One region of the Bradyrhizobium sp. P5_C12 genome, then DNA from elsewhere that is predicted to be linked to it. Evidence: predicted binding sites of a transcription regulator. Region 1 holds the regulator's gene; the other holds the start of a gene.

The links. Region 1 encodes PhoB, which activates phosphate uptake and scavenging genes when phosphate is short. Its sites were predicted from a motif close to TGTCATNNANCTGTCAT; they were not measured.
Region 2: the regulator PhoB is predicted to act here: its motif matches at 4,370-4,386, upstream of ACXJMY_RS18585 (DUF2794 domain-containing protein).

The regions. Positions count from the first base shown of each region.
Region 1 is NZ_JBFULU010000010.1:143,497-160,934, forward strand. Features, by position in the region: gene ACXJMY_RS12270 (ATP-binding protein) at 1-571, shown strand, start outside; gene pstS (phosphate ABC transporter substrate-binding protein PstS) at 716-1,729, shown strand; gene pstC (phosphate ABC transporter permease subunit PstC) at 1,872-2,861, shown strand; gene pstA (phosphate ABC transporter permease PstA) at 2,866-3,711, shown strand; gene pstB (phosphate ABC transporter ATP-binding protein PstB) at 3,708-4,529, shown strand; gene phoU (phosphate signaling complex protein PhoU) at 4,541-5,257, shown strand; gene phoB (phosphate regulon transcriptional regulator PhoB) at 5,279-5,986, shown strand; gene ACXJMY_RS12305 (GcrA family cell cycle regulator) at 6,219-6,731, opposite strand; gene ACXJMY_RS12310 (acetylornithine transaminase) at 7,189-8,397, shown strand; gene argF (ornithine carbamoyltransferase) at 8,397-9,320, shown strand; gene ACXJMY_RS12320 (Hsp33 family molecular chaperone) at 9,565-10,572, shown strand; gene apaG (Co2+/Mg2+ efflux protein ApaG) at 10,918-11,322, opposite strand; gene ACXJMY_RS12330 (OpgC domain-containing protein) at 11,507-12,763, shown strand; gene ACXJMY_RS12335 (SGNH/GDSL hydrolase family protein) at 12,763-13,542, shown strand; gene ACXJMY_RS12340 (SGNH/GDSL hydrolase family protein) at 13,555-14,553, shown strand; gene ACXJMY_RS12345 (O-succinylhomoserine sulfhydrylase) at 14,702-15,898, opposite strand; SAM riboswitch at 15,973-16,052, opposite strand; gene ACXJMY_RS12350 (2'-deoxycytidine 5'-triphosphate deaminase) at 16,162-17,268, shown strand.
Region 2 is NZ_JBFULU010000019.1:35,437-49,815, forward strand. Features, by position in the region: gene ACXJMY_RS18570 (ABC transporter permease) at 1-1,799, shown strand, start outside; gene ACXJMY_RS18575 (Bax inhibitor-1/YccA family protein) at 2,069-2,860, shown strand; gene ACXJMY_RS18580 (N-acetyltransferase family protein) at 3,178-3,708, shown strand; gene ACXJMY_RS18585 (DUF2794 domain-containing protein) at 3,937-4,308, opposite strand; gene ACXJMY_RS18590 (DUF1223 domain-containing protein) at 4,916-5,692, opposite strand; gene acnA (aconitate hydratase AcnA) at 5,924-8,644, opposite strand; gene ccmA (heme ABC exporter ATP-binding protein CcmA) at 8,900-9,502, shown strand; gene ccmB (heme exporter protein CcmB) at 9,768-10,436, shown strand; gene ACXJMY_RS18610 (heme ABC transporter permease) at 10,513-11,304, shown strand; gene ccmD (heme exporter protein CcmD) at 11,301-11,486, shown strand; gene ACXJMY_RS18620 (DsbE family thiol:disulfide interchange protein) at 11,483-12,067, shown strand; gene typA (translational GTPase TypA) at 12,167-13,993, opposite strand; gene ACXJMY_RS18630 (Crp/Fnr family transcriptional regulator) at 14,297-14,379, opposite strand, start outside.

The DNA.
Region 1 (17,438 bases):
TCAGGCCACCCGCATGGCGCGCCTGATCGACGATCTCTTGTCGCTGTCGCGGGTGGAACTGTCCGCCCATGTGCGGCCCGACACCCTGGTCGACCTCCTGCCGATCATTCTCCAGGTCGCCGACGGGCTCGAGCCGCTGGCGCGGGAACGCCAGGTCGATGTCGAGACCGACCTGCCGGAGGCGCCGGTGATGATCGCCGGCGACCGCGAGGAACTGCTGCGCCTGTTCGAAAACCTGATCGAGAACGCCCTCAAATACGGCGCCTCGGGCGGTCGCATCATCGTGTCGCTGATATCAGGCGCAGCGCCTGATGGAACCCAGGAAATCCGGGTCCTGGTGCGCGATTTCGGCCCCGGCATCGCGCCCGAGCACCTGCCGCGGCTGACCGAGCGCTTCTACCGGGTCGACGTCGGCGACAGCCGCTCGCAGGGCGGCACGGGGCTCGGATTATCGTTGGTGAAACATATTCTTAACCGCCATCGCGGCCGGCTTTTGATTGAAAGCGTGCCCAGGCAGGGCGCCACTTTCACCGCTTGTTTTCCCCAGGCAAGGCCCCCGGCTCTAAACTGAAATCTAAATGATTTCAGTTGCTTAAGCCTGTCATCCGACTGTCACGAAACCTTCGTAAAAGCACAGCCGACCGCTCCTAAAGGGGCGGTGCGGGGAGCGCGATCGGGCGCGGAATGCGCTTCGTTCCCCTGTATGGAGACCAGCATGAATTTCCTCAAAACTATCGTCGCTGCTGGCTTGGTCGCCGCATCGACGACGGCAGCCTTTGCTGCCGACATCACCGGCGCCGGTGCGACGTTCCCGTTCCCGATCTATTCCAAGTGGGCTGACGCCTACAAGAAGGAGACCGGCAACGGTCTGAACTACCAGTCGATCGGTTCCGGCGGCGGCATCAAGCAGATCCAGGCCAAGACCGTGACCTTCGGTGCGACCGACGCGCCGCTCAAGGCCGAGCAGCTCGAGAAGGACGGCCTCGTTCAGTGGCCGATGGTGATGGGTGCCATCGTTCCCGTCGTCAACATCGAGGGTGTGAAGCCGGGCGAGCTGGTGTTCGACGGCGAGACGCTTGCCAGCGTCTATCTCGGCAAGATCACCAAGTGGGATGATCCGGCCATCAAGAAGCTCAATCCGAACGTGAAGCTCCCCTCGGACGCGATCACCGTGGTTCGTCGCTCCGACGGTTCGGGCACGACCTTCAACTTCACCAACTATCTCTCCAAGGCCAGCGCGGACTGGAAGAGCAAGGTCGGTGAGGGCACCGCCGTCGAGTGGCCGGTTGGCGTCGGCGCCAAGGGCAACGAAGGCGTCTCCGGCAACATCGGCCAGACCAAGAACTCGATCGGCTACGTCGAGTATGCCTATGCCAAGCAGAACAAGCTGACCTACACCGGCCTCGTCAACAAGGGCGGCAAGACGGTGCAGCCGACGGTCGAAGCCTTCCAGGCGGCCGCCTCCAACGCCGACTGGGCCAAGGCTCCCGGCTACTACGTCATCCTGACCGACCAGCCCGGCGACAAGTCCTGGCCGATCACGGCGGCGACCTTCATCCTCATGCACAAGGATGCGACCGACAAGGCGGCCTCGAAGGAAGCCCTCAAGTTCTTCACCTGGGCGTTCAAGAACGGTGCCAAGGCGGCCGAAGAGCTCGACTACATCCCGATGCCGGAGAGCGTCGTGAAGCTGATCGAGAAGACTTGGTCTGCCGACATCAAGAGCTAAGGCGCTCTTTTCCCGGCCACAGCGCCGGGATCTGCAAGACGTCCGCTCCGGGTGCGCCTCGCGCCGCATCCGGAGCGCAAGACCCACAACAAGACTGACAACAAGCGTATATAAACGGGTACAGGGGATCGGCGTGGCTGAGATGGCTGTCGAGAGCAACGTGGTTGATGCCGCCGGACCTTATGATCGCGCCAGGGCGTTGAGCGCGTTCAAGCTGGGTGACGTCACCTTCTACTGGATCACGCGACTGAGCGCGATCTCCGTGCTGCTCATCCTTGGCGGCATCATCATGTCGCTGATCGTCGGCGCCTTCCCGGCGATGAAGGAGTTCGGCCTGTCGTTCCTGTGGACGCAGCGCTGGGCGCCGTCGGCCGATCCGCCGGTGCTCGGTGCGCTCGGACCGATCTACGGCACGCTCGTCACCTCCTTCATCGCGATGCTGATCGCCATCCCGGTCGGTCTCGGCATTGCGATCTTCCTGACCGAGCTGTGCCCGCAATGGCTGCGCCGCCCGATCGGCATGGCGATCGAGCTGCTCGCCGGCATCCCCTCGATCATCTACGGCATGTGGGGCTTCTTCGTGCTGGGCCCGTTCCTGGCCAACAGCTTCCAGCCCTTCATGATCAAGATTTTCGACGGCATTCCCGTGCTCGGCGCGATCTTCGCCGGCCCGCCGTCCTATCTCAGCCTGTTCAACGCCGCGCTGATCCTCGCGATCATGGTGCTGCCCTTCATCACCGCGATCTCGGTCGATGTGTTCAAGACGGTGCCGCCGGTTCTCAAAGAGGCCGCCTACGGCGTCGGCTGCACCACCTGGGAAGTCGTCCGCAGCGTGGTGATCCCCTACACCCGTGTCGGCGTGATCGGCGGCATCATGCTGGCGCTCGGACGCGCGCTCGGCGAGACCATGGCGGTGACCTTCATCATCGGCAACTCGTTCCGCATCTCGGGGTCGATCTTCGCCCCCGGCACCACGATCTCGGCGGCGATCGCATCCGAATTCGCCGAAAGCGATGGCCTGCACCAGTCCGGCCTGATCCTGCTCGGCCTGCTGCTGTTCGTGCTGACGTTCTTCGTGCTCGCCGCGGCGCGGCTGATGCTGATGCGGCTGGAAAAGAAGGCGGGGAACTGACGCCATGAACCCGATCTATTCACGCCGCCGCCGCAAGGACTTCGTCATCCGCGGGCTCTGCATGGCCGCCGCCGCCTTCGGCGTCACCTGGCTCGCGCTGATCCTGGTCACGCTGCTCTACAACGGCGTGGCCGGACTCAACGTCCAGATCTTCACCGAGAACACGCCGCCGCCCGGCTCGACTGACGGCGGCCTGCTCAACGCCATCGTCGGCTCGCTGCTGATGACGGTGATCGGCGTCGGCATCGGTGCGCCGCTCGGCATGTTCGCCGGCACCTATCTCGCCGAATACGGCCGCAACGACAAGCTGACCTCGGTGATCCGCTTCATCAACGACATCCTGCTCTCGGCCCCCTCGATCATCATCGGCCTGTTCATCTATGGCGCGGTGGTGGTGCCGATGCGCGGCTTCTCGGCGATCGCGGGCTGCCTCGCGCTCGCCGTCATCGTGATCCCGGTGGTGCTGCGCACGACCGAGGACATGCTGCTCTTGGTGCCGAACGCGTTGCGCGAGGCGGCATCCGCGCTCGGTCTGCCGCGCTCGCTGGTGATCAAGCGGATCGCCTATCGCTCGGCGCGCGCGGGCCTCATCACCGGCGTGCTGCTCGCGACCGCCCGTGTCGCCGGCGAAACCGCGCCGTTGCTGTTCACCGCGCTGTCGAACCAGTTCTTCAGCCTGGACCTGACCAAGACGATGGCCAACCTGCCGGTCACCATCAACAACTTCGTGCAGAGCCCATACGCCTACTGGAAGCAGCTGGCGTGGAGCGGGGCGCTGCTCATCACCCTGACCGTGCTTGCCCTGAACATTGGCGCGCGCATCCTTGGCGCCGAGAGGACCGCAAAATGAGTGATCTTTCCGTATCGATGAGCGCAGCCGGCGGGCTCCCGCAGTCGCCGACGCTGCCCGAGGCGCCGCCCAAGGTGACCGTGCGCAATCTCAACTTCTATTACGGCGAGCACCATGCGCTTAAGAACATCAACCTGACGCTCGGCACCAATCGCGTCACGGCGTTCATCGGCCCGTCGGGCTGCGGCAAGTCGACCCTGCTGCGCATCTTCAACCGGATGTACGACCTCTATCCGGGCCAGCGCGCCACCGGCCAGCTGATGCTCGACCAGACCAACATCCTCGACACCAAGCTCGACCTCAATCTGCTGCGCGCGCGCGTCGGCATGGTGTTCCAGAAGCCGACGCCGTTCCCGATGACGATCTACGAGAACATCGCTTTCGGCATCCGTCTCTATGAGAAGATCTCGAAGTCCGAGATGGACGACCGCGTCGAGAAGGCGCTGCGCGGCGGCGCGCTGTGGAACGAGGTCAAGGACAAGCTCAATGCGTCCGGCCTGTCGCTCTCCGGCGGCCAGCAGCAGCGCCTCTGCATCGCCCGCACGGTGGCGGTGCGGCCCGAGGTGATCCTGTTCGACGAGCCCTGCTCGGCGCTGGACCCGATCTCGACCGCCAAGGTCGAGGAGCTGATCCAGGAGCTCTCCGAGAACTACACGATCGCCATCGTCACCCACAACATGCAGCAGGCGGCCCGCGTCTCCGACAAGACCGCCTTCATGTATCTCGGCGAGTTGATCGAGTTCGACGACACCAGCAAGATCTTCACGTCGCCGACCGATCGGCGTACGCAGGATTACATCACCGGCCGGTTCGGCTGAGGAGACAGGATATGGCTTCCGAACATACCGCAAAGGCCTTCGACACCGACCTCCAGGAGCTTACGCGCCTGGTCGCGGAGATGGGCGGGATTGCCGAGCGCATGATCGTCGATTCCGTCGATGCGCTGATCCGCCGCGACGTTGCGCTCGGCCAGCGCGTGGTCGCGACCGACGTCGAGATCGACGCGCTCCAGAAGAAGATCGAGGAGCGCGCCGTGCTCACCATCGCCCGCCGCCAGCCGATGGCGGTCGATCTGCGCGAGATCGTCGGCGCCATGCGCGTCGCGACCGATCTCGAGCGCATCGGCGATCTCGCCAAGAACATGGGCAAGCGCGTCGCGGCGCTGGAGACGGATTTCCATCCGCTCAAGCTGTTCCGCGGCCTCGAGCACATGACCGACCTCGTGCAGCAGCAGGTCAAGTCGGTGCTGGACGCCTATGCCGCGCATGATCTGCCGGCGGCGATGGCGGTGTGGAAGGGCGACGAGGAAGTCGACGCCATCTGCACCTCGCTGTTCCGCGAGCTCCTCACCTACATGATGGAGGATCCGCGCAACATCTCGTTCTGCATTCACCTGATGTTCTGTGCCAAGAACATCGAGCGGATCGGCGACCACGCCACCAACATCGCCGAGACCGTATTCTACATGATCGAAGGTCAGGCGATGACCGACAAGCGACCGAAGGGCGACATGACGACCTTCGCCACGACGGTCCCGAACACTTAAGGCTTGAGGAGCGACGACCACATGGGCGCACGCATTATGGTGGTTGAGGACGAGGAAGCCCTGACCGAGCTTCTCCGCTACAACCTCGAAGGCGACGGCTATGACGTCGAGACGGTGATGCGCGGCGACGACGCCGACACCCGCCTCAAGGAGCATATCCCCGACCTGATCGTACTCGACTGGATGCTGCCAGGGCTGTCCGGCATCGAGCTGTGCCGGCGGCTGCGCACCCGGCCCGAGACCAAGCAGCTTCCGATCATCATGCTCACCGCCCGCGGCGAGGAGAGCGAGCGGGTGCGCGGGCTTGCGACCGGCGCCGACGACTACATCGTCAAGCCGTTCTCGGTGCCGGAGCTGCTCGCGCGCGTGAAGGGCCTGCTCAGGCGCGCCAGCCCGGAGCGGTTGGCCACCGTGCTCGCCTTTGGCGACATCGAGCTCGATCGCGACAAGCGCCGCGTGGCGCGCTCGGGCCGTCCGATCGATCTCGGCCCGACCGAATATCGCCTGCTGGAGTTCTTCCTGGAGCATCCCGGTCGCGTGTTCTCGCGCGAGCAGCTGCTCGACAGCGTCTGGGGCCGCGACATCTATATCGACGAACGCACCGTCGACGTGCACATCGGTCGCCTGCGCAAGCTGCTCAATCTCGGCCGCGAACAGGACCCGATCCGCACCGTGCGCGGCGCCGGCTACGCGCTGGACGATCGCTTCGCGAAGGCGGAGCAGACGTAGGCTAGAGCGAGTTGGTTTGGCGAGCTGTCGCCACGATATCGGTGTCGTCCCGGCGAAGGCCGGGACCCATAACCCGAGGACGCAATTGTTTGTGCGAGAAGGGTAACTCCGAATCCCTGTAACCACATCTGCTGGTGGTTATGGGTCCCGGCCTTCGCCGGGACGACATCGGAGTGTGTCGAGCCGCCATCGTGTGATGGCGGCATTTTAACGGACGACTATATCCGCTAACTCACCGCGGGCCCGGCTTGGCCGGTGCGCGCCGGCGATCGGCCGCCGGCTGGTACGCGACACGCGAGTGCTGGGCGCAATAGGGAAGGCCCGACAGCGCCTTGCCGCCGCAGAAGAAGAAATCCGGGCTCGAGGGATCGCCGACCGGCCAGTGGCAGGTCGCCTCGTTCAATTCCAGCAGCGACAGCCGCTGGCTCATCGGCACCACGTTGTCGTAGGTGACCGGCTCGGCCTCCACCTCGACCTCGAAGGCCTGCGCCAACGCGGTGTTGCCGCGCGAGATCGGGCGGCTCACCCGCATCATGTGCTGTGCCGGACGCGCCTTACGCGGCCGGGGCGCGGCCGAAGAGGGGCTCTTGGCGCGGCCGGACAGGCCAAGCCTGTGCACCTTTCCGATCACGGCGTTGCGGGTCACATTGCCGAGCTCCGCCGCGATCTGGCTGGCCGAAAGTCCGGCCTCCCAGAGCTTTTTCAGCTGCTCGACGCGATCATCGGACCAGGTCAAAACCGTCATTGCACCCTTTCCCTCGCTGCGCGCCTGCCATATCGGGGCCTCACAGCGAATGCCTAAGCCTTGAAAAACCCGTGCCGCCAGAATCCCTTAAGGCTCGCCGGGCGCGCGAAGTGCGCCCGAACGTTTACGCCGGTACATGAGGACTTAGAGATCAGAACCGCCTGCACGAGATGTCGTATCTGACAAGCCAAACGCTACAATATGGCGTGACTCACGCGCAAGAGTCCGCCGACTCGCTTCCACATGTTCCGTGGCCAAAAAACCGCAAAATCGACACCGCAAGACTACGGATTCAGCGTTTCGTGAGGCTTTCCGGGCGGCATTGACACCCGTTTTACCAGGCATAAGATAGTGACGCGTGCCGCCCTTAAAAGGCGGCACGTTTCGTTTTCCGGGCCGGTCAATGGTGCGTTGCGTGATGCACGCTCAGTCCGTCCGCAACATCCAAGTGACCGTCATGACCAACAGCGCAGCGCCGCATTTGCTCCCCGTTTTCGCCAGGGCCGACCTCGGTTTTGAGCGCGGCGAAGGCTGCTGGCTGATCGCGACCAACGGCGACCGCTATCTCGATTTCACCTCTGGCGTGGCGGTGAACGCGCTCGGCCATGCCCATCCCGCGCTGGTCAAGGCGTTGCAGGAGCAGGCCACGAAACTCTGGCACATGTCGAACCTGTTCCAGAGCCCGGATGGCGAGCGACTTGCCGCCCGGCTCTGCAGCGAGAGCTTTGCGGACTTCGTATTCTTCTGCAATTCCGGCGCCGAGGCGCTGGAATGCGTGATCAAGGTCGTGCGCCGCTATCACGCCGCCAAAGGCCATCCCGACCGCTATCGCATGATCACCTTCGAGGGCGCCTTCCACGGCCGCACGCTGGCGACGCTGGCTGCGACCGGCTCGGCAAAATATCTCGAAGGCTTTGGTCCGCCGATGGACGGCTTCGACCAGGTCCCGCATGGCGATCTTGACGCCGTGAAGAAGGCCATCGGCCCGCAGACCGCCGGCATCCTGATCGAACCGATCCAGGGCGAGGGCGGCGTGCGTTCGGCGACGCCGGCGTTCCTCAAGGCGCTGCGCCAGCTCTGCGACGAGCGCGGCCTGTTGCTGGCGTTCGACGAGGTGCAGACCGGCATGGGCCGCACCGGCGATCTCTTTGCGCATCGTCGCCTCGGCGTCACGCCCGATGTGATGTCGCTGGCCAAGGCGCTCGGCGGCGGCTTCCCGATCGGCGCGTGCCTTGCGACCGCGGAAGCGGCGTCCGGCATGACGCCGGGCTCGCACGGCTCGACCTTCGGCGGCAATCCGCTCGCGATCTCCGCTGCGAACGCGGTGCTCGACGTCATGCTCAAGCCCGGCTTCTTCGACCACGTGCAGAAGATGTCGTTGCTGTTGAAGCAGAAGCTCGCCTCCGTGATCGACCGCCATGGCGACGTCGTCAGCGAAGTCCGCGGCGAGGGGCTCTTGATCGGCATCAAGGCCGTGGTGCCCTCCGGTGATCTCGTTGCGGCGCTGCGCGGTGAGAAGCTTCTCACCGTTGGGGCCGGTGACAACGTCGTGCGCTTCCTGCCGCCCTTGATCGTCACTGAGGCCGAGATCGAAGACAGCGTCGCGCGGCTCGAACGCGCCTGCGCGGCGTTGTCGGCCGGCCAGACCAAGCGGGCGGCAAGCTGATGAGCAAGGCGCCAAAGCATTTTCTCGATATCAACGAGCTGCCGCTGGCGGAGCTCAAGCGCATGCTCGCGGCGTCTTCCGCCATGAAGGCGAAGCAGAAGGCGCATCAACCGGTCAAGCCGCTCGAAGGCAAGACGCTGGCGATGATCTTCGAGCGCCCCTCGACGCGGACGCGGGTGTCGTTCGATGTCGCCATGCGCCAGCTCGGCGGCGAGCCGATCATGCTCACCGGTGCCGAGATGCAGCTCGGCCGCGGCGAGACCATCGCCGACACCGCGCGCGTGCTGTCGCGCTATGTCGACGCCATCATGATCCGCATCCTCAACCACGAGGCGCTGCTCGAGCTCGCGGCGAACGCCACCGTGCCCGTCATCAACGGCCTGACCCGGCGCTCGCACCCCTGCCAGGTGATGGCCGACCTCATGACCTATGAGGAGCATCGCGGCCCGATCGAGGGCAAGACCGTGGCATGGACCGGCGACGACAACAACGTGCTGGCGTCCTGGGCGCACGCGGCCGAGCGCTTCAAGTTTCAGCTCAATGTCGCGACCCCTCCGGAGCTCGCGCCGAAGAAGGCGATGCGCGACTGGATCAAGGCGACCGGCGCGCCGATCATGCTGGGCAGCGACGCGGAAGCTGCCGTGCGCGGCGCCGATTGCGTCGTCACCGACACCTGGGTGTCGATGGGCGACAAGGAGGGCGAGCACCGCCACAACGTGCTCAAGCCCTACCAGGTCAATTCGAAGCTGATGTCGCTGGCCAAGCCCGACGCGCTGTTCATGCACTGCCTGCCCGCCCATCGCGGCGAGGAGGTCACCGACGAGGTGATCGACGGTCCGCAATCGGTCGTGTTCGACGAGGCCGAAAACCGCCTGCACGCGCAGAAGGGCATCCTGGCCTGGTGTTTTGATGCGGTGAAGTAGCGGGACGAACTATCCGTCGTCCCGGCGAAGGCCGGGACCCATCACCGCGTGATCTCTCGGTTGCGGAAAGTAGGGGTACCGAACGGCGAATCTTCGCATAACCACGCCCTGTGGTTATGGGTCCCGGCCTTCGCCGGGGCGACACCGAATTTGCAATATCGTGTGCAATCATAACTGCATCCGGAACAGACCGCCCCGCCGCCCCCCCCTTCCATTTCCACCCTCCGACCCCAGATAAAGCGCCATGGTTTTCCAATCCCCTGACATGAAAACCGGGCCTGAAGGCCCGGTTCGCGCACCATCGGCGGTTCCCATTGATGACGCCGTGCTGCCCTACGAGGTCGACGCGCTCGACGTGCGCGGGCGGCTGGTGCGGCTTGGCCCCGCGCTCGACGAGATCCTGACCAAGCACGATTATCCTGCGCCGGTCGGCAAGCTGCTCGGCGAGGCCATCGTGCTGACGACGCTGCTCGGAACGGCGCTGAAATTCGAGGGCCGCTTCATCCTCCAGGCCCAGACCGATGGCCCGGTGTCGTTCCTGGTGGTGGACTACAAGGCGCCGGACCATCTGCGCGCCTACGCCCGCTACGACGCTTCGCGCCTCGGCACGGCGAAGGATTCCGGCACGCTGCTTGGCCGCGGCCATCTCGCCATGACCATCGACCAGGGCCCCGACATGAGCCGCTATCAGGGCCTGGTTGCGCTCGACGGGGGCAGCCTCGAAGACGCCGCCCACGAATATTTTCTGCGCTCCGAGCAGATCCCGACGCGCGTCCGCCTCGCCGTCGGCGAGGAGTGGCGCTCGAACGACGGCGGCAAGCATCGCTGGCGCGCCGGCGGCATGCTGATGCAGTTCTTGCCGAAAGCGCCGGAGCGCGCGCGGCAGGCCGATCTGCATCCCGGCGATGCGCCCGAAGGCGTCGAAGTGCATAGCGTCGCTGAAGACGATGCCTGGGTCGAGGCGCGCTCGCTGATCGACACCGTCGAGGATGTCGAGCTGATCGATCCCGATCTTTCCGGCGAGCGGCTGCTCTACCGCCTGTTCCACGAGCGCGGCGTGCGTGTGTTCAATCCGCTGGTGCTGAAAGCGCAATGCTCCTGCTCGCGCGACGCCGTCGCCGCGATGCTGAAGAGCTTTTCGCCCGACGACCGCGCCGCGATGGTCAAGGACGACAAGGTCGTCGTCACCTGCGAGTTCTGCTCGTCGGTGTACGAGTTCACGCCGGATGAGGCGGGCGTGGAGGACGCGTAGGCCTCTAATTCGCGGCGCTGGCAATGACGAGGTCGGGGAAGCTGCTCGCTACATCCTCGGTGTCATCGCCCGCCTTGTGCGCAATTGCGCACTGGGGCGGGCGATCCAGTACTCCGTGACGGCGGTGATTGAATCGAGAGGCTGCGGCGTACTGGATGCCCCGGTCAAGCCGGGGCATCCAGTTGTGGGTGGTATGATGAGCTCGCCCGCTAGGCACGGAATCGTAGGGTGGGTTAGCGAAGCGTAACCCACCAGCTTGCTTTGGCGCGGATAGACCGTGGTGGGTTACGCCGAGCGGACTGCGCTTCGCGCAGCCGCGGGGCTAACCCACCCTACGGCACCGCGCTAGTTCAACACCCGCTTCAAATCCGGGCTGTCGAGCGAGAAGGTCGGCACGTCGATCTCGAAGCGCTCGCCGCTTTCGGTGACCATCTGGTAGCGGCCGGTCATGAAGCCCGAGGCGGTCGAGAGCGGCACGCCCGAGGTGTATTCGAAGCGCTCGCCGGGCGCCAGAATCGGCTGCTCGCCGACCACGCCCTCGCCCTTCACCTCCTGCTGCCGGCCCGAGGCGTCGGTGATGATCCAGTGCCGCGTCTTGAGCTGTACGGTCTCATCGCCGGAATTGGTGATGACGATGGTGTAGGACCAGAAAAACCGGGACCGGTCGGCCGACGACTGCTCCGGAACAAAGTTCGGCTCGACGGTCACTTCGATCTGGCGGGTCACGGCGCGGTACATGGCTGCCATCATAACGAAATCCCGGCCGGGAACCAAACGCCGGAGGCGGTTTTGGCGACATCGTCCCGCCCGAATTCGAAGGGAAGTACACCCCCAGGGAAATACACCTCGATGTGATCTGGTCGCTTTGCGAGACGCCGACCGGACCGGTACACTCCTTTTAACGTCGCGATTTGCGTAAGGGTTTCGGGCCCCGATGACCATTGCCGACCAAGTGACGGGATCGACGATCGCGGGAACTGCGGATGGCAAATCCGCGGTTGCGAAACCCCGCGCCGCCGCGCAGGCCATCACGCTGCCCGCCATCGGCGAGCGTGAGCTCAGGCTCGACCTGTTCCGTGGGCTCGCGCTGTGGCTGATCTTCATCGACCATTTGCCGCCGAGCCTTCTGACCTGGTTCACGATCCGCAATTACGGCTTCAGCGATGCCACCGAGATATTCATCTTCATCTCCGGCTACACCGCAGCCTTCGTCTACGGCCGCGCCATGCTGGAAAGCGGCGTCGTCGTCGCCACCGCGCGAATCCTGCGCCGGGTCTGGCAGATCTATGTCGCCCACGTCTTCCTGTTCACGATCTTCCTCGCCGAGATCTCCTACGTCGCGACCAGGTTCGAGAACCCACTCTACACCGAAGAGATGGGCATCATGGATTTCCTCAAGCAGCCCGACGTCACCATCGTGCAGGCGCTGCTGTTGCGCTTCCGCCCCGTGAACATGGACGTGCTGCCGCTCTACATCGTGCTGATGCTGGCGCTGCCTTTCATCCTCTGGTCGATGAAGTGGAAGCCCGACGTCACGCTCGGCCTTTCCGTTATCCTCTACGCCGTTACATGGGAATACGACCTCTACTTTTCGGCCTATCCGAACGGCTTCTGGGCGTTCAATCCGCTGGCCTGGCAATTGCTTTTCGTGTTCGGTGCATGGTGCGCGCTGGGAGGTGCGCGACGCATGTCGCGCATCCTGGCTTCACCCGTAATGATGTGGATCGCGATCGCCTATATCGTCGCGGCATTCTACGTGACCCTGACCTGGTACGTGCCGCAATTGTCCCATCTGATGCCGAAGCGGCTCGAGCAATGGATGTATCCGATCGACAAGACCGATCTGGACGTGTTGCGCTTCACCCATTTCCTGGCGCTGGCCGCGCTCACCGTGCGCTTCCTGCCGCGGGACTGGCCGGGCCTGACATCGCCCTGGCTGCGGCCGCTGATCCTGTGCGGCTCCCACTCCCTGGAGATCTTCTGCCTCGGCGTCTTCCTGGCCTTCGCCGGCCATTTCATCCTGGCCGAGGTGTCCGGCGGCGCGGTCATGCATGCGCTGATTAGTCTCTCGGGAATCCTGGTCATGTGGGGCGTCGCCTGGGTGATTTCGTGGTACAAGCGCGTAGCTGACAAGAGCGGTTCGAAAACCAAAAGCGCCGTCGGCAGCGCCGATATGGCGGGAGGGGGCTGATGAAGGCGAAGGTTTTCCTGAGCCTGATCCTGCTGTGCGGTGGTCTCGCCGCGCCCCCGGCGCGCGCGGACGATGCTGCGTCTGCCGTTCCTGCCGCACCCCCCGCCTGCGAATTGCCGTCCTACCTGCTCGCGACCGAGAGTCCGCTGCACAAGGTCGCCGATGCCGTGAAAGCGGGCAAACCCCTCGAAATCCTGGTCATCGGCAGCCGTTCGACCACGATTCCGGCTTCGGAGGACAGCTCCTATCCGGCGCGTATGCAGGCGATCCTGAGGGAAAGGCTGCCGCCATCAGAGGCCGTGCACGTCTCCGTAGAAATACAGAGCAAGAAAACGGCAGAGGAGGCTGCCACCACCTTCGTTAAGCTGATGGAAGCAAAAAGGCCTACTTTGGTCATCTGGCAGACCGGGACCGTGGATGCTATCCGAGCCATCGATCCCGACGATTTTCGCGGCGCCGTCACTGAAGGGGTTGCTGCGTTGCAAAATGCGGGGGCGGATGTCGTGCTGATGAACTTGCAATACAGCCCACGTACCGAAACCATGATCTCCGTGCCGCCCTATCTCGACAATATGCGGGTGGTGGCCCAGGAGCATGACGTCCCGTTGTTCGATCGTTTCGCGATCATGCGGCAATGGAATGATCAGGGTCAGTTCGACCTGTTCAGCCCCTCCCGCGGTCCTGAACTGGCGAAACAGGTCCATGATTGCCTTGGCCGGGCGTTGGCACAGTTCGTGATGGATGCTGCACATCTGGGACCGGCCCAGCAGCAAAATTGAGGTCTAGCGTTAATGAGTTCTCTCCGCCCTTTTTGCCTGACGGCATGGTTGGCCGCGCCCGCAGCGGCGGCGCTGCTGTTGCTGACGCCGGCTTCGCTGGCACCTGCGCGAGCACAGGCTGCGCAGGCAACCCCTGCTCCGCAGCAGACGGCTAATCCGGCTCCCGCATCGCCGTCCCAGACCACTGTCGCTGCCACCCACCCGCCAGCCGAGCAGCGCGGCATCACCGGGCGCGCCATCGACAAGGTGAAGCAGGTGGCAAAATCGGCCGGTGACATTTTCAGCCGCGTGCCTTGCCTGGCCGCGAAGGGCGGCTCGAAGACGATGGGCTCGCTGCCGCATGTCGCGGGCAAGCTCGTCGCCGGCAAGCCGGTCGTGATCGTCGCGTTCGGCTCATCCTCGACCGCCGGCTATGGCGCAAGCTCGCCCGATTTCAACTATCCGAACCGTCTCGCCGCGCAGCTTCGCCGGCAATATCCGACCGCCAGCATCACCGTCATCAATGCCGGCGTCGGCGGCGAGGATGCGCCCGAGATGATGAAGCGTCTCCAGACGGAGGTGATCGACGTCCACCCGGATCTCGTGATCTGGCAGGTCGGCACCAACGCGGTGCTACGCAATCTCGATCCCGGTGACACCGCCAAGATGGTCGAGGACGGCATCTCCCGCATCCAGGCCGCCGGCGGCGCCGATATCGTGCTGGTCGATCCGCAATATTCGCCGGCGGTCAACCAGCGCGCCGAGAGCGCCGGCAAGATGGTGAAGCTGCTCGGCAAGGTCGCCGAGCTCCGTCACGTCGGCATCTTCCCGCGCTTCGAGGTGATGCGCGACTGGCACGAGACGCAGGCCATCCCGGTGGAGAGCTTCGTCATTGCCGACGGCCTGCACATGAACGACTGGGGCTACGCCTGCTTCGCCCAGCTCTTGGGTGACGACATCATCCGCTCCGTCGGCCAGATCAAGCTCGGCGTGAACGTGCCCGGGGATGTGCGGACGTACCGGCCGATGTAGGCATCGGTGCCGTAGGGTGGGTTAGGCGAAGCCGTAACCCACCATGCATCAACGATTGCGGAACGAAGTTGGTGGGTTACGCCGAGCAGATGCGCTTCGCGCATCTGCAGGGCTAACCCACCCTACGAGTGCGAGTGCTTGGCTCGCCTCACGCCTTCTCCAGCGCCGCCGTCAGATCCTCGATCAGATCATCCGGATGCTCGAGCCCCGCCGAGAAGCGAATAAAGCCCTCGCTGATCCCGAGCGCGGCGCGGTCTTCCGGCTTCAGGCGCTGATGCGTGGTGGTGGCCGGATGCGTCACCAGGCTCTTGGCGTCGCCGAGATTGTTCGAGATCTTCGCAAGCTTGAGCTCGTTGAGCACGCGGAATGCCGCCTGCTTGCCGCCCTTGACCTCGAAGCCGACCAGCGTCGAGCCGCCGCGCATCTGCTTCTTCACCAGCGCCGCCTGCGGATGATCGGCGCGGCCGGGATAGATCAGCCGTGAAATCTTCGGATGGCTCGCCAGCACCTCGGCGACGCGCCCCGCCGTCTCGGTCTGCGCGCGCACGCGCACGCCCAGCGTCTCCAGGCCCTTGAGCAGGACCCAGGCGTTGAACGGCGAGATCGACGGGCCGGTCTGGCGCATGAAATTATGCAGGTGCTCGGCGATGAAGGCTTCCGAGGACAGGATGATGCCGCCGAGACAACGGCCCTGGCCGTCGATGTGCTTGGTCGCGGAATAGACCACGACGTCGGCCCCGAGCGCGAGCGGGCTCTGCCAGATCGGCGTCGCGAACACGTTGTCGACGACGAGCCGCGCGCCGCCGCTGTGCGCGATCTCGGCGATGCCGGGGATGTCGAGCACGTCGAGCGTCGGATTGGTCGGGCTCTCCAGGAAGAACGTCTTGGTGTTCGGCCTCAAGGCGCGCTGCCACTGGTCGAGATCGGAGCCGTCGACCAGCGTGGTCTCGATGCCGTAGCGCGGCAACAGATCCTGAATGACGTAGAGACACGAGCCGAACAGCGCGCGCGAGGCGACCACGTGATCGCCGGACTTCAGCGGCGCCAGGATCGCGGTCGTCACTGCGGCCATGCCAGTCGCGGCCGAGCGGGCCGCTTCGGCGCCTTCGAGCTCGATCATGCGGCGCTCGAACATCGAGATCGTCGGGTTCGAGTAGCGCGAATAGATGAAGCCGGGATCCTCGCCCTTGAACCGCGCCTCGCACTCCTCGGCGCTGTTGTAGACATAGCCCTGGGTCAGGAACAGCGCCTCCGACGTCTCGCCAAATTGCGAGCGCAGGGTGCCGGAATGGACCAGCCGGGTTTCGGGACGGTAGTGTGCGGCGGACGCCGGGGACTTCGACATATGACCTCTCCAACGTGACCATTCTGGAAAATGGTCACAAAAAAAACCGGCCTGGATATTTCCACTGGCCGGGATCACAGAGGTCCCCGGCCTGTTTAGCGACTTATTTAACGTGGCTGCAAGCCGGCCGGCTCAAATCACCACGGGATAAGTCATGCTCATATTCCGCAATGCCCTTTTCGTCAAGGCGTCCATCGGATAGCCGTAAAAGACTGTATTTTCCGCATGTCCGGATACATTTGCCCCCTGACGAGGACCCCCGTTTGACGTTCACGGTCGCAGCCGACGCCAATGGTATCCTGCCCGACCGCATGATCGCGGCGATGGCGGAAGCAGGCCTCATCCTGCCCGCCTACGATTTCGTCGAAAGCCAGATCCAGCCGGCGAGCCTCGACCTTCGCCTCGGCGACATCGCCTATCGCGTGCGCGCAAGCTTCCTGCCCGGTCCCGGCGCCACCGTCGCCGAGCGCATCGACGAGTTGAAGCTGCACGAGTTCAGCCTCGCCGACGGCGCCGTGCTTGAGACCAACTGCGTCTACATCGTGCCGCTGCTCGAAAGCCTGGCGCTGCCGCCGGAGATCGTGGCGGCGGCGAACCCGAAGAGCTCCACCGGCCGGCTCGACGTCTTCACCCGCGTGATCGCCGACGGCACCCGCCGCTTCGACATGATCGGCGCCGGCTATCACGGTCCGCTCTACGCCGAGATCAGCCCGAAGACGTTTCCGGTGCTGGTGCGCGAGGGCTCGCGCCTCTCCCAAGTGCGCTTCCGCACCGGTGACGCCATCCTCAACGCCGACGAGCTCGACGCGCTGCATGCCGCTGAGCGCCTCGTCGACATCGACGATGCCGATCTCTCGGGCGGCGTCGCCGTCTCCGTCGATCTCTCCGGCGAGAAAGCCAACGGCTTCGTCGGCTACCGCGCCAAGCGCCACACCGGTGTGGTCGACGTCGATCGCCGCGCAGGCTATTCGGTCGAGGATTTCTGGGAGCCGATGTCTGCGCGCCCCGACGGCAGCCTGATCCTCGATCCCGGCGAGTTCTATATCCTCGCCTCCAAGGAAGCCGTGCAGGTGCCGCCCGATTTCGCCGCGGAGATGGTGCCGTTCGATCCGCTGGTCGGCGAATTCCGCGTGCATTATGCCGGCTTCTTCGATCCCGGCTTCGGCTATGCCGGCGCCGGCGGGCAGGGCTCCCGCGCCGTGCTGGAGGTGCGCTCGCGCGAAGTGCCCTTCATCCTCGAGCACGGCCAGATCGTCGGCCGCCTCGTCTACGAAAAGATGCTGGCACGCCCCGACGCCATGTACGGCCAGCGCATCGGCTCCAACTACCAGGCGCAGGGGTTGAAGCTCTCCAAGCATTTCCGGGTGTAGCAATATTCCGTAAGCCCGGATGAGCGCAGCGACATCCGGGAACAGTGCTCCCGCATATCGCTTCGCTCATGCGGGCTCCGATGCAAGCAAATTTTCACCGGTGTCATGCTCCGCGAAGGCGGGGAAGCCAGTACGCCGCGGCCCATCGATTCAATCACGACCGTCTCTGG
Region 2 (14,379 bases), on a different contig from region 1:
CCAATGCCTCGCCGCAGCTCGAACGCAATATCAACCGATTCACGCAGTTTCTGACGCTGGTCGGCCTCGCCGCCCTGCTGGTCGGCGGCGTCGGCGTCGCCAATGCGGTGAAGAGCCACATCGACCGCAAGCTCGAGGTGATCGCGGCCCTGAAGGCCGTCGGCGCCACCGGGCGCGACGTGTTCGGCATCTATCTCGCGCAGGTTCTCCTGCTTGCCGCGATCGGATCGGTGATCGGGCTGGCGCTCGGCGCCGCAATGCCTTTCGCCATCGTCGGCCTGTTCGGGAAGCTGCTGCCGCTGCCGGTGGTGCCGGCCGTACATGCCGACGAGCTCGCGCTGTCCTTCGTCTATGGCCTTTTGACCGCGCTCGCCTTCGGCCTGTGGCCGCTCGGGCGGGTGCACGACGTGCCGGTCGCGGCGCTGTTCCGCGACACCATCAGCAATGAATGGCACCGGCCGCGCTGGCGCTATCTCGCCTTCATGGGCGTCGTCGTCGCCCTGCTCGTCGCCGTCGTGATCGGCCTGTCGTTCGACAAGCGCATCGCCGCGGTGTTCGTGCTCTCCTCCGTCGTCGTGTTCGCGCTGTTGCGCGGCGTTGCCGCCCTGCTGATGGCGATCGCGCGCCGGCTGCCGCGCACCAGGCTGCCGATGCTGCGGCTCGCGATCGCCAATATCCACCGGCCGGGCGCGCTGACGCCCTCCGTCGTGCTGTCGCTGGGATTGGGTCTCGCGGTGCTCGTCACCATCACCCAGATCGACGGCAATCTGCGCCGGCAGTTTTTGGCGGCGCTGCCCGAGCGCGCGCCATCCTTCTACTTCATCGACATCCCGAGCACGCAGGCGGCGCAGTTCGACCGCTATCTGCGCGGAATCGTGCCCGACGCGAAGGTCGAGGACGTGCCGATGCTGCGCGGACGCATCGTCGCGGCGCGCGGCGTCCGCGCCGAAGATCTGAAGCCTTCGACCGATTCCGAATGGGTGCTGCAAAGCGACCGCGGCCTGACCTATACCGGCGAGCTGCCGAAAGGCTCCAAGGTCATCGAGGGCGAGTGGTGGGGCGTCGACTATTCCGGCCCGCCGCTGGTCTCGATGGAGAAGAAGATCGCCGACGGGCTCGGCCTCAAGATCGGCGACGAGGTCGTGGTCAACGTGCTCGGCCGCGACATCCCGGCGAAGATCAGCAATCTGCGCAACATCGACTGGCAGGGGCTCGGCATCAATTTCGTCCTGGTGTTCTCGCCGAACGCGTTCAAGGGCGCCCCGCACACCCACATCGCGACGCTGACGGAAGCCGGCGGCGACGCGGCCGGCGACGGCAAGATCATCAAGCAGGTGGCGGACGCCTATCCGATGGTGACCAGCGTGCGCGTGCGCGAGGTGATGGAGACGGTCGGCTCGGTCGTGACCAATCTCGCGCTGGCGATCCGCGGCGCCAGCGCGGTGACCCTGATCTCGGCGATCCTGGTGCTGGGCGGGGCGCTCGCCGCCGGCCACCGCCACAGGGTCTATGATGCGGTGATCCTGAAGACGCTGGGCGCGACCCGGCTGCGGCTGCTCGGCGCCTACGCCCTCGAATACCTCCTGATCGGCCTGGCCACCGCGGTGTTCGGCGTGATTGCCGGCAGCATCGCGGCCTGGATGATCGTGACGCGGGTGATGACGCTCACTTTCGTCTGGCAGGCCGGAAGCGCGGCCGGCGTGGTCGCGGCCGCCCTCGTCGTCACCGTCGGGCTCGGGCTCGCCGGCACGCTGCTGGCGTTGAACAAAAAGCCCGCCACGGTGTTGCGGAATTTGTGACAAATGGTAGCGGGTCGCCGTGCGGTAGCGAAATCGCACGATTCCTGCGGTTAACCACGTCTACTCGGCCGGATTGCTGGTAAGGGCGACATTCGGCCGCGCGTGGACGGTTGCAGCGAATGTGTTAGTTTCCCACATATCGGATGGGTTCGGAGCCCCGATTGTGAGCCAAAATTTAGTCGGCAGACATCGGTATCCGAGATAGAATTTGACGAACCGGTGGCATGGCGACCCTCATGCCGGACCGGCCAACCAACGGGAATTCGACCATGTCGGACCTAGACCGTAACTACGCTTCTCCTTTCGGCAGGGCCGCCGGGCGTGTCGACGCCGCGACGGTCGATGCCGGCCTGCGCGCCTATATGCTGCGCATCTACAATTACATGAGCATTGGCCTGGCCATCACCGGCCTTGCCGCGCTCGGCGTCTACATGGCCGCCGTGACCGACGTTCCGACCCCGGAAGCCGTCCGCGTCGGCAAGCTGTTCCTGACGCCGTTCGGCTACGCGATGTTCGTGAGCCCGCTGAAATGGCTGTTCATGCTGGCGCCGCTCGCCATGGTGTTCGTGATTTCGGCAGGCATCAACCGTCTCGCCCCCTCGACCGCCCAGATCCTGTTCTGGGTGTTTGCGGCGCTGATGGGCATCTCGCTGTCGTCGATCTTCCTGGTGTTCACGCACACCTCGATCGTGCGGGTGTTCTTCATCACGGCGGCCACCTTCGGTGCGCTGAGCCTCTACGGCTACACCACCAAGCGTGACCTGACCGGGATGGGCTCGTTCCTGTTCATGGGCCTGATCGGCATCATCATCGCGAGCCTGGTCAACCTGTTCCTGGCCAGCACGATGCTGCAGTTCATCGTGTCCGTGGTCGGTGTGCTGGTGTTCGCCGGCCTCACCGCCTGGGACACCCAGCGGCTGAAGAACGACTACATCTACGGCTACGCCTCGGCCGGCGGTGACATCGCCGAACGTGCGGCGATCACCGGTGCGCTGTCGCTGTACCTGAACTTCATCAACCTGTTCACGCTGCTGCTGCAGCTCCTCGGCCAGCGCGACTAAGCGATAGCCAGAGTGGACGACATCAGCCCCGGCCGGAAGGCCGGGGTTTTTGTTTGGGCAGGAGCACCGCTCCCGTAGCCCGGATGGAGCGAAGCGCAATCCGGGAACGTCGCATCAGCGGATACACCTGCCCCGGATTTCGCTGCGCTCCATCCGGGCTACAAGGGCTGTCCCTCCCCGTCATTGCGAGCGCCGCGAAGCAATCCAGAGTCCCTCCGCGGATGCATTTCTGGATTGCTTCGCTACGCTCGCAATGACGGGTGGGGCAACACCGTTGCCTCTTCCAGCGGTCCCGGGAAGGCTCTAATCTTGTCCCCATGTCCGAACCTGAAATCAGGCCCGCCACCGAGGCCGACCTTTCCGCCATCACCGCCATATACAAGCAGGCCGTCCGCGAGGGCACCGCGACGTTTGAGCTGGCGCCGCCCGACCTCAGCGAAATGACGCGCCGCTACCGTGCGCTGGTCGACGGCGGCTATCCCTATTTCGTCGCCATGCTCGACGGACGCGTCGCCGGCTATGCCTATGCCGGCGCCTACCGGCCACGGCCGGCCTATCGCTTCACGGTCGAGAACTCGATCTATCTCGACCCCTCCTTCCACCGCCGCGGCATCGGGTTTCTGCTGCTGCAACGGCTGGTCACCGAATGCGAGGCGCGCGGCTTCCGCCAGATGATCGCGGTCATCGGCGATTCCGCCAATGCCGGCTCGATCGGCGTGCATACCAAGGGCGGCTTCAGGATGATCGGCACGCATCCCAGCGTCGGGCTGAAATTCGGCCGCTGGCTCGACACGGTGATGATGCAGCGCGAGCTCGGCGAAGGCGCGAGCACAGTGCCGGGGAAGTAGGGCTTTCGTAGCCCGGATGGAGCGCAGCGCAATCCGGGACAAGTTTGTCCGCGGCCGCAGCGGCCCCGGATTGCGCTTCGCTCCATCCGGGCTACGGGATTACGGCTACACCACCGCCAGCTTGTAGGGTGGGCAAAGCGTAGCGTGCCCACCATGCTGCGACAATTGCGGAAGTATGTGGGCATGGCGCGTTGCGCCTTTGCCCACCCTACGGCGCTGTTCGTGCGGCTAAACCACCGCCAGCTTGCGGTCGATCACCAAGAGCACGCGCTCCAGCTCGTGGCCGCGGCGCAGGATCAGGCCGGTCGCAGAGATCACGCTGTACATGCCCTGCTTGCGCGCGAGCCGCGGGTCTTTCTCGATGCGATAGATCGGAACCTCGGAGGCGCGGCGAAAGACCGAGAACACGGCGCGGTCTCTGAGGAAGTCGATGGCATAGTCGCGCCACTCGCCGTCGGCGACCATGCGGCCGTAAAGATTGAGGATGCGGTGCAGTTCGAGCCGATTGAACGTCACCCGGCCAGGTTGGGCGTTCGCAGCGGTGGGGCGCGCAACTGCGCGCTGCTCGCTCGGATCGGCATCCTCCGACGTCAGACTCATCGAGCGCCTCCTGTCGCATCAGCATGATCGCATCCGCGAAACCGTCCCCGGGCGGCGGATCATGACAGTTGCATGATCGCGCCAACCGTTCCCTACTGCAAGAGGTTCCAGGCGAAACCTGCCAGTCCGGAGCGAACCAGCGCACACGCAACGGTGGAACTTCTCAGCGGCAAACCGTCACGGGATCGTTAGCAGGAATCATAGTATCGCCGCTTTTCCGCCTAGCGACTGCCGCCCTGCACTGCGAAAAGACCTGTGTGCGTTGACCCGGTCCTGTCGGTTCCGGATTCCTCAGCCCCCAGCCCCCCGGGGTCGTTAGGATCGGGTCTGTACGCACGGCAAGGAGGACCAACGCAAGTTGGTCCTTTTTTGTTTGGGTCTGTTTCTGGCTCGACGAGCCTCTCTCCATCCCTCCGCAAACTCTCTCCCCTCATCCTGAGGAGCCGCGCTGTTCGCGGCGTCTCGAAGGATCGAGGCCGAGATGCATCGGCAGGGCCTGCATGGTTCTCGCGGCGATGCGAAGCATCGTCCGCTAGACGCGCGCAAGGGCGCGCTCCTCACCATGAGGCGTGAGAGCGAGTGCGACGCTTGGAGCGAGAGAATCGAATCAGTGCAGCGACGTATACGCCGCGCCGAGCATCGGGCCCGGCTTCTCGCGGCTGCCGTCCTGGACATAGACCACCGCACCGTCGACGCCGTCACGCGTCAGGTTCTCGATCGGCACCGTCCAGCTTTCGGCACGTCCGTTCCAGTCGCCGACCTTGAGCAGGTTGCGCACGACGTTGTGATAGGTGATCTGCTGGCCGCGATTCTCGCCCTTGGCGATCGAGATCGGCACCGACTTGGCGACCGAGCAGATCCAGACCTCGCCGTGCGCGACCGTTGGCTCCTTGCTCGCGGCCACCGAGACGTTGATCTGCTTGCCCGCAAGCGACATCGTCACAGGCACGCTCATCACGCCGGCGCCCTTGTCGGTCTTGCCGATCGCGCTCTCGATGCCGGCGCGGTCGCTGCCGATGACATGCGTGGAGCCGTTGACCACGACCTGCGGCGTATAGACCTCACGGTCGCCGCGCATGCGCGAATAGGCCCGCTGCCGTGCAGAGAAGCGCGAATCCGCCAGCGTGTCCTTCCAGCCGAGATAGTCCCAATAATCGATCGGCATGCTCAGCGCGATGATCGAGGGATCGCTGGAGAGGTCGCCGATGATCTTGTCGGCGGGCGGACAGGACGAGCAGCCCTGCGAGGTGAAGAGCTCGACCACGGCGCGAGGGTCAGCCTCGGCGGGACGGATGACGGCGACGATCGCACAGATGCCAAGTGCTCCCGACCACAGTGCACCGGACCAGCGCGAAACCAGATGAGAAGCCGTCATTGCTGTCATGTCGAACGCCACACACCATTGCTCGTGAAAGGGGAAATCTTACCGCCGGATGGTCACCGTAGTCTTACGGGCGCCGCACATTCAGCCGTCCAAGCAACCGTCAAGGCGAAGTTTTCCGCCGGGCGGGCCGTCTGAAGCCTGCCGCAAACGCGCGAAGGCGGCCTTGTGATAGGCCGCCTTCGTTTAACCTTCTACTCACTTCGCGGTGAGCCACCGTTCACAAATCCGCGCTTACGCCGCGAGTTTGCGCAGCACATAGTGCAGGATGCCGCCGTTGCGGTAGTAATCGAGCTCGTCCAGCGTATCGATGCGGCAGAGCAGCGAGACGCGCTGCAGCGAACCGTCGCCGGAGACGATCTCCGCGGTCAGCTTCTGACGCGGCTTCAGATCGCCGACCAGACCGCGCAGCGTGACCTTCTCGTCGCCCTTGAGACCAAGCGACGACCAGGAGGTGCCTTCCTCGAAAGTCAGCGGCAGCACGCCCATGCCGACCAGGTTGGAGCGATGGATGCGCTCGAAGCTCTGGCAGATCACGGCGCGCACGCCGAGCAGGCGCGTGCCCTTGGCGGCCCAGTCGCGCGACGAGCCGTTGCCGTATTCGGCGCCGGCGAACACCACCAGCGGCACGCTCTCCTGCTGGTACTTCATCGCGGCGTCGTAGATCGACATCTGCTCGCCGTCGGGCCAGTGCTTGGTGAGACCGCCTTCGGGAATGTTGCCGTCGGCGCCCTTGAGCATGAAGTTCTTGATGCGGATGTTGGCGAAGGTGCCGCGCATCATCACTTCATGGTTGCCGCGCCGCGTGCCGTACTGGTTGAAGTCGGCGGGACGCACCTGGTGCTCGCTGAGATATTTGCCCGCGGGCGAGGTGAGCTTGATCGAGCCGGCCGGCGAGATGTGGTCGGTGGTGATCTTGTCGCCGAACATGGCGAGGATGCGCGCCTCGACGATGTCGGTGACCGGCTCCGGCTCCTTCTTCATGCCGTCGAAATAGGGCGGGTTCTGCACGTAGGTCGAGCTCATGTTCCAGCGATAGGTCTCGCTCTCGACGGTCTTGATCTTGCGCCAGTTGGTGTCGCCCTTGAACACGTCGGCATACTTCTTCTTGAAGATCGACGCGGTCACGAACTTCTTCATGAAGGCGTTGATCTCCTTGGTCGTCGGCCAGATGTCCTTCAGGTAGACCGGCTTGCCGTCCTTGCCTTCGCCGAGCGGCTCGACCGCGAGGTTCTTGGTGACGGATCCCGCGAGCGCGTGGGCCACGACCAGCGGCGGCGAGGCCAGATAGTTCGCCTGCACGTCCGGCGAGACACGGCCTTCGAAGTTGCGGTTACCGGAGAGCACGGCCGCGGCGACGACGCCGTTGTCGTTGATCGACTTCGAGATCTCTTCGGGCAGCGGGCCGGAATTGCCGATGCAGGTGGTGCAGCCGAAGCCGACCAGGTTGAAGCCGACCTTGTCGAGATCGGCCTGGAGACCGGAATCGGCGAGATAGGCCGCGACCACCTGGCTGCCCGGGGCGAGCGAGGTCTTCACCCACGGTTTGGCCTTGAGGCCCTTGGCGGCCGCGTTGCGGGCCAGCAGACCGGCGCCGATCAGCACGCTCGGATTCGAGGTGTTGGTGCAGGAGGTGATGGCGGCGATCACGACGTCGCCATGGCCGATGTCGAAGTTCTTGCCATCGACGGCAAAGCGCTTGGTCGGCTCGCCGGCCTTCTTGTACTCGGTGCTGAGCGCGAGCGAAAAGCCTTCCGCGACCGCGGGCAGCGCGACGCGGCCTTCGGGACGCTTCGGGCCGGCCATCGAGGGCACGACGTCGCCGAGGTCGAGCGTCAGCGTCTCGGTAAACACCGGATCCGCCGACTTGGCGGTGCGGAACAGGCCCTGCGCCTTCGCATAAGCCTGCACCAGCGCGACGCGCGGCGCGGCGCGCCCCGACGTCTTCAGATAGTCGATCGCGGCCGCGTCGACCGGGAAGAAGCCGCAGGTCGCGCCATATTCAGGCGCCATGTTGGCGATCGTCGCCTTGTCGGCGACCGAGAGATTGTCGAGGCCGGGGCCGAAGAACTCGACGAACTTGCCGACCACGCCGAGCTTGCGCAGCATCTGCGTCACGGTCAGCACGAGGTCGGTCGCGGTAACGCCTTCCTTCATGGCGCCCTTCAGCTTGAAGCCGACGACGTTGGGCAGCAGCATCGACAGCGGCTGACCGAGCATGCAGGCTTCCGCCTCGATGCCGCCGACGCCCCAGCCGAGCACGGCGAGACCGTTGACCATGGTGGTGTGGGAGTCGGTGCCGACCAGCGAGTCGGGATAGGCGACCTCGAAGGTGCCGGTCTTCTTGCCGACCGTCATCTTCTCCTTTTTGGTCCAGACCGTCTGGGAGAGATATTCGAGATTGACCTGGTGGCAGATGCCGGTGCCGGGCGGCACGACGGAGAAGTTCGAGAACGCCGCCTGACCCCACTTCAGGAACTCGTAGCGCTCCTGGTTCTGCTTGTATTCCTCGGTGACGTTCTTGGCGAAGGCCTTGTTGTCGCCGAAGAAGTTCACGATCACGGAGTGGTCGATGACGAGATCGACCGGCACCAGCGGATTGATCTTCTCGGCATCGCCGCCGAGCTTCTGCATGGCGTTGCGCATCGCGGCGAGATCGACCACCGCGGGCACGCCGGTGAAGTCCTGCATCAGGACGCGGGCGGGACGGAACGCGATCTCATGCTCGAGCGACTTCTTGCGCAGCCATTTGGACACCGCGACGATGTCCGCCTTCTTGACCGAGCGGCCGTCCTCGTTGCGCAGCAGGTTCTCGAGCAGGACCTTCATCGAATAGGGAAGCTTGGAAATTCCCTTCAGACCGTTCTTTTCCGCCGTGGGCAGGCTGTAATACACATAGGTCTTGGCGCCGACCTTGAGGGTCTTTTTGCATTTGAAGCTGTCGAGCGAGGTCATGAAAGGAAATCCCAATTGTTAGTTATACCCGGCAAGGGGTATTTTAACACCGTCAGCGAGTCCGGCTGGGTCGCTTGCAGGGGCAGGTTGAGTTGCTGCATCAAGTAGTTCCGGGCTTATAGAAGCTTTCTAACCGCGCCGCCACAGCCACAATCGTACCGCAGCAATTCGCGAGCCAAAAATTCTGATGCGCTACCCCAAGATTTACTTAGGGTTCTCCTGGTGGCTCCGTTGAGGGCTTCGACGCGCGGCGAGATGCGGCTCTCCGGCAGCGGCGTCATCTGCGTACGCGGCGGCCGCAAGGTCTTTGCCGGGCTCGATTTCGAGGCAACGTCCGGCGAAGCGGTGGCGGTCGTGGGCCGCAACGGATCGGGCAAGACGTCGCTGCTGCGGCTGATCGCGGGGCTGCTCATTCCGGCCGGCGGAACGATTGCGCTGGCGGGGGGCGACGGCGAGCTGACGCTTGCCGAGCAGTGCCACTATCTCGGCCATCGCGACGCCCTGAAGCCGGCGCTGAGCGTGGCGGAAAATGTGTCATTCTGGGCTGATTTCCTGGGCGGAGAGCGGTTTGACGCGGCCGACAGCCTCGCCGCCGTTGGCCTCGACCACGCCGCCCATCTGCCCGCCGCCTTCCTGTCGGCCGGCCAGCGCCGCCGGCTGTCGCTGGCCCGCCTGCTCACGGTCCGCCGCCCGGTCTGGCTGCTGGACGAGCCGACCACGGCGCTGGACGTCGCCGGCCAGGACATGTTCGGCGGCCTGATGCGCGACCACCTCGCCAGCGGTGGCCTGATCATCGCCGCCACCCACGCGCCGCTGGGGATCGAGGCGCGCGAGCTGCGGATCGGGGGTGCGGCATGAGACGGCACGACCCTCAGCTTTCCAAGCGGCCGGGCCCCGCACCATCCGTTCCCTCCCCCGCTGAAGCCTGGGCGAAGGCGGACGCAGGGGAGGGGGCGCTCCGGGCTCCCTCGCCTCTCCCGCTTGCGGGAGAGGTCGGCGCGCAGCGCCGGGTGAGGGTTCTTTCCTCTGGGGGAGTCTTCTTTGTCGAGACACCCTCTCCCCAACCCTCCCCCGCAAGCGGGGGAGGGAGCGCACCGCCCTTGGGGCTTGATGGGAGCCCCCCATGACCGCCCTCGCCGCCCTCATTCGCCGGGACATCCGGATCGCGGTCCGCGTCGGCGGCGGGGCGCTCATTGGCGTGCTGTTCTTCCTGACCGTCGTGGTGCTGATGCCGTTCGCGGTCGGCCCGGACCTGGCGCTGCTGGCGCGGCTGGGGCCGGCGATCCTGTGGCTGGGCGCGCTGCTGGCGAGCCTGCTCACGCTGGACCGGCTGTTCATGGCCGACCATGAGGACGGCTCGCTCGACCTGATCACGATGAGCCGGACGCCGTTGGAACTGGCCTGTGCCGCCAAGGCGCTGGCGCATTGGCTGGCTGCGGGCCTGCCGCTGATCGTCGCAACACCGGTGCTGGGCCTGCTGCTCAACCTGGACATGGTCGCAACCGGCGCGGTGGCGCTGACGCTGCTCGCGGGCACCCCGGCCCTGACCTTCACCGGCATGATCGGCGCCGCGCTGGCGGTGACGCTGCATCGCGGCGGGCTGTTGATGGCGGTTCTGGTGCTGCCGCTGTCAATTCCCGTGCTGATCTTCGGCGTTGCAGCTTCGCAAGCCGCAATCACAGGACCGTTGTCATTTGGCGCGCCGTTCTCGATCCTCTGCGCGCTGTCGCTGGTCAGCCTCGTGGTCGGTCCCTTCGCGGCGGCGGCAAGCCTGAGGCACGGCCTTGATTGAGCTTGACCCCGATCAATTTTCGCTGCGCCCTTTCGTGCTGATTGCGTGAGCAGTCACCGGTGATTATCAGGATACCATGACGCTGACCGATCTCGCCAATCCGACGCGGTTCCTTGCGCTGACAGCGCGGCTGTTGCCGTGGCTTGCGGCCGCGACAATCGTCCTGCTCGCCATTGGCCTCTATCAGTCCGCCACCGCGCCCGACGACTATCAGCAGGGCGCGACCGTGAAGATCATGTTCATCCACGTGCCCAATGCCTGGCTGTCGATGTTCGTGTGGGGCGTGATGAGCATCGCCTCGCTCGGCACGCTGGTGTGGCGGCATCCGCTCGCCGACGTCGCCGCGAAAGCGGCCGCACCGATCGGCGCCGCCTTCACCTTCCTCGCGCTGCTCACGGGATCGCTGTGGGGCCGGCCGATGTGGGGCACCTATTGGGAATGGGATGCGCGGCTGACCTCGGTGCTGATCCTGTTCCTGATGTATCTCGGCCTGATGGCGCTGTGGCGCGCGGTCGACGATCCCTCGCGCGCGGCGCGCGCCGCGGCGGTGCTGACCCTGGTCGGCGCGATCAACCTGCCCATCATCAAGTTCTCGGTCGACTGGTGGAACACGCTGCACCAGCCGGCCTCGGTGATGCGCATGGGCGGCTCCTCGCTCGACCGTTCTTTTCTTATCCCACTTCTCGTGATGGCGATCGCGTTCACGCTGCTGTTCGTCACGCTGCATCTGGCGGCGATGCGCAACGAGATCCTGCGCCGCCGTGTCCGCTCGCTTCAGATGATGCAGGCGAGCCGCATCGCGTTTTCGAGCGAAATGGGCGCCGGCTCGCGTGACGACGGCGCGTCGAAGGAAGCTGGGGCCGCATGATGATGTCACTCGGCCCCTACGCGTCCTTCATCGTGTCGTCCTATGCCGCCGTGGCCATCGTGGTGGCGATCCTGATCGGCTGGATCGTGCTCGACCACCGCAGCCAGACCCGGCGCCTGCGCGAGCTCGATCGCAGCGGCATCACCCGCCGCTCGGGCCGCAGCGCGACGGATATGTCATGAGCGATCAATCGACCCCCGCGACGCCGCAGCGACGCACCTTCCTGATGGTGCTGCCGCTGATCGCCTTCATCGTCCTTGCGCTGCTGTTCTGGTTCCGGCTCGGCAGCGGCGATCCCTCGCGCATCCCCTCCGCGCTGATCGGCCGGCCGGCGCCGCAGACCATGCTGCCGCCGCTCGATGGATTGCAGGACAACGGCGCGCAGGTGCCGGGCCTCGATCCGGCGGCGTTCATGGGCAAGGTCAGCCTGGTCAATGTCTGGGCGTCCTGGTGCGTGCCCTGTCACGACGAGGCGCCGCTCCTGACCGAACTGGCCAAAGACAAGCGCTTCCAGATCATCGGCATCAACTACAAGGATGCAGCGGACAACGCGCGGCGCTTCCTCGGCCGCTACGGCAATCCGTTCGGCCGCGTCGGCACCGACGCCAATGGCCGCGCCTCGATCGAGTGGGGAGTGTACGGCGTGCCCGAGACGTTCGTGGTCGGACGCGACGGCACCATCGTCTACAAGCTGGTGGGGCCGATCACGCCGGATAATTTGCGAACGGTGCTGCTGCCGCAGCTGGACAAGGCCTTGAAGTAGAAAAGCTCGTCAGCCTCGTCATGGCGAGGCCAATCGTGCACCCGCCTGTTTCGGTCATGCCCCGCAAAGCCAGGGGCATGACCATGTTGACGGCGCGGCTTACGCCACGGCTTCCTTGGACTTCTCCGCGCGCTTGCGCTCGTTCGGGTCGAGGTGCTTCTTGCGCAGGCGGATCGACTTCGGCGTGACCTCGACGAGCTCGTCGTCCTCGATATAGGCCAGCGCCTTTTCCAGGGTCATGCGGATCGGCGGGGTCAGGCGCACCGCTTCGTCCTTCGAGGTGGTGCGGATGTTGGTGAGCTGCTTGCCCTTGAGCACGTTGATCTCGAGATCGTTGTCGCGGGTGTGCTCGCCGACGATCATGCCCTTGTAGACCTTCCAGCCCGGCTCGATCATCATCGGGCCGCGATCCTCCAGCTTGAACATGGCGTAGGCCACGGCCTCGCCCTGGTCGTTGGAGATCAGCACGCCGTTGCGGCGGCCCTGGATCTCGCCCTTGTACGGCGCGTAGCCGTGGAACAGGCGGTTCATGATCGCGGTGCCGCGGGTGTCGGTGAGCAGTTCGCCCTGATAGCCGATCAGGCCGCGGGTCGGCGCGTAGAACACCAGGCGCAGGCGGTTGCCGCCGGACGGCTTCATCTCGACCAGCTCGGACTTGCGCTCGCTCATCTTCTGCACGACGACGCCGGAATGCTCCTCGTCGACGTCGATCACGACTTCCTCGATCGGCTCCATGGCGGCGCCGGTGGCTTCGTCCTTCTGGTACACGACGCGCGGGCGCGACACCGAGAGCTCGAAGCCCTCGCGGCGCATGGTCTCGATCAGGATCGCGAGCTGCAATTCGCCGCGGCCCGAGACTTCCATCGCGTCCTTGTCGGCGGCTTCGACGACGCGCAGCGCGACGTTGCCTTCGGCTTCGCGCAGCAGACGGTCGCGGATCATGCGGCTCGTCACCTTGTCGCCTTCAGTGCCGGCGAGCGGGGAGTTGTTGACGATGAACGACATCGACACGGTCGGCGGGTCGATCGGCTGTGCCGGCAGCGGCACCTCGACGCTCGGATCGCAGAAGGTGTCGGCGACCGTACCCTTGGTCAGGCCCGCGATGGCGACGATGTCACCGGCTTCGGCTTCCTCGAGCGGCGTGCGCTCGAGACCGCGGAACGCGAGAATCTTGGTGATACGCCCGGTCTCGACCAGCTTGCCGTCGGCATGCAGCACCTTGACCTGCTGGTTCGGCTTGAGCACGCCGGAGGAGATGCGGCCGGTGATGATGCGGCCGAGATAGGGGTTGGCCTCCAGGATGGTGCCGATCATCCGGAACGGGCCCTCCTCGACCGTGGGCGGCGCGACGTGGCGCAGGATCAGGTCGAACAGCGGCTCCATGCCCTTGTCCTGCGGACCCTCGGGGCTCTCGGCCATCCAGCCCTGCTTGGCCGACCCGTAGAGGATCGGGAAGTCGAGCTGCTCCTCGCTGGCATCGAGCGCCGCGAACAGGTCGAACACCTCGTTGATGACTTCGGTCGGGCGCGCGTCGGGGCGGTCGACCTTGTTGATGACGACGATCGGCTTGAGGCCGACCTTGAGCGCCTTCGAGACCACGAACTTGGTCTGCGGCAGCGGGCCTTCGGCGGCGTCGACCAGCACCAGCGCGCCGTCCACCATGTTGAGGATGCGCTCGACCTCGCCGCCGAAATCGGCGTGGCCGGGGGTGTCGACGATGTTGACGCGGGTGTCCTTCCACTGCACCGAGGCCGCCTTGGCCAGAATGGTGATGCCGCGCTCACGCTCCAGGTCGTTGGAGTCCATGGCGCGATCGGTCACCTTCTGGTTCTCGCGGAACGTGCCGGACTGCTGGAGGAGTTTGTCGACCAGGGTCGTCTTGCCGTGGTCGACGTGGGCGATGATGGCGACGTTGCGGAGATTCATGAGTGAGCTTCTTTGCGGTCGGACAATGGGTTAAGCGCGATCTCGCCGGTCAAGCCGGGACCTCTTCACAGACAACGCTGGAAACGTGGAAAACGGGGCCTGCTACGCCCAAAAAGGAAGCCCGGCCATATCGACCGGGCACCCTACGCGTTTGCGGCGCAATATAAGCAAAAACCGCCAAAAAACAATGCGTTCTTTCGCGGTTGGTTGACTGAATTTTGTCCGGGAATTCCCGGGGCTTAGGGCCGATCCAGGGCTTATCGGGGGCGCCGCCCCCGGCCGGGCTGCAAAATGACCGCCAGATCAGCCTTGCGCCGAGCTGAGGTCCGCGTCCTCGGTCGGATAGACCCCCCGCAATACCTCCTCGAAGTGCATCTTCACGGCGT